2 regions of the Acetobacter sp. KSO5 genome follow, and region 2 is predicted to be linked to the other one. Evidence: riboswitches for the same ligand, from Rfam matches in the RefSeq annotation. Region 2 holds a riboswitch; the other holds the start of a gene.
What was found. Region 2 has a riboswitch for cobalamin ahead of ACHQGU_RS02675 (CbtB domain-containing protein). Riboswitches for the same ligand answer to the same signal wherever they lie in the genome.
Positions count from the first base shown of each region.

Region 1: it holds a riboswitch for cobalamin, as region 2 does, so the genes downstream of both, ACHQGU_RS04510 (TonB-dependent receptor) here and ACHQGU_RS02675 (CbtB domain-containing protein) in region 2, are expected to answer to the same signal.

Region 1 covers NZ_CP172014.1:978,500-980,696, forward strand. The annotation lists gene ACHQGU_RS04505 (hypothetical protein) at 1-407, opposite strand, end outside; cobalamin riboswitch at 448-660, opposite strand; cobalamin riboswitch at 762-972, shown strand; gene ACHQGU_RS04510 (TonB-dependent receptor) at 1,218-2,197, shown strand, end outside.
Region 2 covers NZ_CP172014.1:601,797-603,993, reverse strand. The annotation lists gene ACHQGU_RS02685 (nicotinate-nucleotide--dimethylbenzimidazole phosphoribosyltransferase) at 1-137, shown strand, start outside; gene cobS (adenosylcobinamide-GDP ribazoletransferase) at 134-937, shown strand; cobalamin riboswitch at 963-1,098, shown strand; gene ACHQGU_RS02675 (CbtB domain-containing protein) at 1,133-1,357, shown strand; gene ACHQGU_RS02670 (CbtA family protein) at 1,380-2,102, shown strand.

The sequences.
Region 1 (2,197 bases), 380 kb from region 2:
TTATACAAAGCCATGGCGGCGGCCTGTGCGCCGCGTGCCCAATGCACGGCCACATAGGCCTGCACAATCTGCTGTGCGGCCTCGGGTGCCATATCCAGCGTGAGAGAAGGCATGGTTTCGAGATACTCAGTGGCCGTTAGCAGAAGGGGGCGAAAAGCCTCTTCCAGCATGGCCCCGCGTTCCCGGTGTGTTGGGGGCAGGCTGGGTGTCAGTTTCAGGAAAAGCGCGTGGCCGTTGCGTGCAATAACGTCTTCCTGCTCCGGGGGCGGTAGCAAAGCCAGACGGGCAGCCTGCAGGGCATGGAAACGGGGCGGGCATGTGCGCAGCAGTCTGGCAAAAGCCGGGTGATAAGCCTCAGCCGTCCGATATGGACGCGGCAAAGAGGAAAGGGGCGAGAACGGTCTCACGGTTTTTACTCCTGCCTTCCGGTACATCCCGCCCGGCGGCACGGTCCTGAACGACAACAGCAGGTCTCCTGGCTCGCGGATACGCATCTGAGCCTTACCTTCCCGGTTGTTCACCAGTGGCCTGCCGCGTGGCAGAAAAGGCCCAGACATACCGCCTACAGTTGCGGGAGCAGCGACCGACTGAGCCGTGCTTAACGGCCTACGGTCTTCCCTTTTAACCCGCTTGCGCGGGGCTGTTGACTGATGCGGGCAGAGTGTACGCAAACCCGGTTTTTCGCAACAGCAGGAATTAGGGGTCGTTTTTTATCATGCGTGTAGCCGCAGTTTCGTTGACAAGCTTTTGCGGAGCATGTTTACGCTGCACCCAGCTATGGTGCCTTCAGGCTGTGTGTGCGGTCGGAGGGCTAAGAGGGAAATCGGTTCAAGCCGATGCTGCCCCCGCAACTGTAAGCTGAGAGGATTTGCGGCATCCATGCCACTCCCCGTGTGGGACATGGGGGGGAAGGCCGCTGCGAGATCCGAAGACCAGCGAGCCAGGAGACCTGCCATTGCCCGAAAGTCACGGACGGAGCTGCCATACGGGGTGATGTGGCGGCGAGGCACGGTTTGCTCAGTGCTTCCACCGCGGTGACGTTTTTTGGAGCGAACCCCGTGCGTCCACTCTCTTACGCCCTCAGTCTCCTGCTGGGCCTGAATTCCGTTTCCATCGCCTATGCGGCAACACCCGAGGGATCGGGAAATCCTGATGCCAGACCTTTGAAAAAAAACAGAGGTCCTCAGCATAAAAAGCAGGAAACCCCTGTGCCCGCCATGACGGCGGCAGGCGCGGAATATATTACGGCTTACGGCAAGACAGCGCCGCTTCAGGCCGTGCCAGCCGTCGGTGGCAAACTGGGACTTTCCATCCAGCACACACCGGGCACCATTAATGTCGTGTCCCATGATCTGATGATGCAGCGTGGCTATGCGCAGGCCGAGGCGGCAGCAGACAGCGCCCCCGGTGTTTCGTCCGGTGGGTCTCCGGGTAGCCCGGCGCAGCTGATGATGCGCGGTTTTACCGGGAACCAGATCTTGGTGCTGCATGACGGCCAGTATTTTGGCCCCACCACAATGATCAACCGGCCCCAGAACAGCTTCAATCTGGAAAGTGTGCAGGTGCTCAAAGGCCCGTCCTCCGTGCTGTATGGGCAGGGGGCGGTGGGCGGCACGGTGGATATGCGCACCCGAAACCCGACCTTTGATGGCCCCCATGCCAATGCGCTTATCTCCTATGGCAGTTTCAATACATGGAATGCGGGCATAGGTGGCTCTGTCCCCATTACGCAAACGCTGGCGTTGCGCACGGACTTCAGCCGTACCTCCTCCGACGGGTTTGTAAAAGGGGCTGATCCGCACTCGGATGATTTCACCACCACCCTGCTCTGGAAGCCGACATCCAAATTCACTGCCCGGCTGAGCATGGATTATCTGACTGACCGGTTGTCCACCTATTACGGTACACCGCTGGTGGATCTTTCCCAGACGGGCGGGCGTGTAGGCGGTCTGCTGAGTTCCCGTAAGGGGCTGGGCATTACCCGTGCATCCCTCTGGCGGTATTATAACGTGCGGGATGGTAAGGCCGGGTCCGTCAACGCCACGCCCACTTTGCATCTGGATTGGCGGGTGAACAGCCATGTTCTGTTTCATAACAGCAGCTACTTCATTTATTCCAAACGGCGCTGGAATAATGCGGAAAGCCTGACCTACCTCAACAGCCCCGGCAGCACGGATGCCGCAGGCAATGCCATTGC
Region 2 (2,197 bases):
TGCCGTTGCTGGACCTTGGTTTGCGGCTGGGGGAAGCGTCGGGCGCAGCACTCGCGGTGCCTCTGCTGCGGGCAGCGGTGGCCTGCCATAATGGCATGGCGACGTTTGCGCAGGCTGCGGTTTCGGGCCGCACATGAGCCCCCCCGCCCCGGCTGAGTCCTTTGGTGCGCGGCTGCGGCTGGATCTGGCCTGCGGGCTGAGTTTACTGACACGCCTGCCCGTGGGCTGGCTGCTCTCCCCCGCGCAACGAGCGAGCACGGCACTGTGGCCAATGGGCCGTTCCATCTGGTGCTGGCCGCTGATTGGCACGGCGATTGGCGCGGTCGTCGGGGCAGTCTTCTGGCTGCTGCGGCTGGGCCATGTGGCGGCGTTACCGGCGGCGGGGCTTGCGCTGGCGTTCCAGTGTGTGCTGACCGGCGGCCTGCATGAAGACGGGCTGGCCGACATGGCCGACGGCTGTGGCGGGGCCACGCGGGAGCGTCGGCTGGAGATTATGCGGGACAGCCGGATTGGCAGTTACGGCGTCATGGCGCTGGGCCTGAGCCTGTTAGTGCGGGCCTCGGCTGTGGCAGCGCTTCCCGCTGGGGTGGCTGTGCTGGCGCTGGCGATCTCCGCATGTCTGGCGCGGGCGGTGCTGCTGGTGTTACTCGCCTGCCTGCCCCCTGCCCGACCTGATGGTCTGGCCCGCTCGCTCAACCCCCTGCCGCGTGGGCCGCTCTGGGTCGGGCTGGCTCTGGCGGGGGTGAGCGTTGTGGCGTTGGCGGGAGAGATGACGGTGCTGGTAAGCCTGCCCGCTGTGGCGATAGCCCTTGTGGCCTGCGGGCTGGTGGGCATGGCCGCGCGGCGGTTGCTGGGCGGTTATACGGGCGATGTGCTGGGGGCGGCTGCGGTGTTCACCGAGTGTCTGGTGCTGGCCGGTTTTACGGCGCTGCTCTGACTCCAGAGGTCCCACCTGCTTTTGTATGAATTGACAGGGGCGGAGGGGCCGTTCAGACTACAGGCTGATCTGAGGAAGCTGGTGAGAGTCCGGCACGGTCGCGCCACTGTAATCCGCTTTTTTAGAGCGGGAAGTCAGACCCTCAGCGTCGTTTTTTCCACCGCGGAACGCGTTTTTACCAGCGGAGCCTGTTTGATGATGCACCCCTCTTCCTCCCGCGCACGGGCCATTGCGGCGCCCGCACCTGTTGCCATTCCCGTTGGCGCTCTGCTGCCCTGGGCGGTGTTTGGCCTGCTGCTGTCTGTGCTGATGCTGTATTTTGTGGGCGCGGAACAGGGTGCTGTCTCCCTGATTTCCGGCCATGAAGTGCATGAGTTTGTGCATGATGGCCGCCATCTGCTGGGCTTCCCCTGCCACTAAAGAGCAGGGATTTTTCCTGATGATTGCTGGACGTTTGCTGGCACGCGGCATGATTGCCGGGTGCCTTGCGGCGGCGCTCGCCTTTGTGTTTGCCCGTTTTTTTGGTGAACCGCAGGTGGCGCTGGCCATTGCGTTTGAAGCCGCCCGCAGTGCGGCAGAAGGTGCTGCGCCCGAACACGAGATGATCAGCCGCTCCGTGCAGGCCAGTTACGGTCTGGCCACAGCCACGGTGCTGTATGGCGCGGGCTTTGGCGGGTTATTCGCGCTGGTGTTTTCCTTTGCGTATGGGCGGCTGTCTTTCCAGTCCCCTCGCGTGCTGGCGCTTTTGCTGGCCGTGGCGGGGTTTGTGACCGTGGTGCTGGTGCCGGACCTGAAATATCCACCCAACCCACCCGCTGTGGGCAACCCGGCTACGCTGGCACTGCGCACGGAAACCTATTTTGTGATGATTGCGCTGTCCATTTGCGTGGCGGCCATTGCCTGCCTGCTTGGCCAGAAGGTTGCGCAGATGCGGGATGCGTGGACCGGGTGGCTGTGTGGCGGGGCAGTGTTTGTCCTGCTGGTCGCCCTTGTGCAGTTTGGTCTGCCGGATGTGAATGAGGTGCCGGACGGGTTTCCCGCTGTGGTGCTCTGGCGCTTTCGGGAGTCTGCGCTTGGCATGCAGGCTGTGCTCTGGGGCAGCATGGGGCTGATTTTTGGGGCACTGGCCACGCCGGTGCTAATGGGCCGCGCTCAGAAATTTTAAATTTCATTTTACAGAGGCCAGCAAAGAAACCTTGTATGTTTCCTTCTGCTGGCCCGGCGGGCTGGAAAACCATTCTGGCAAAAGCCCCTTCGGAT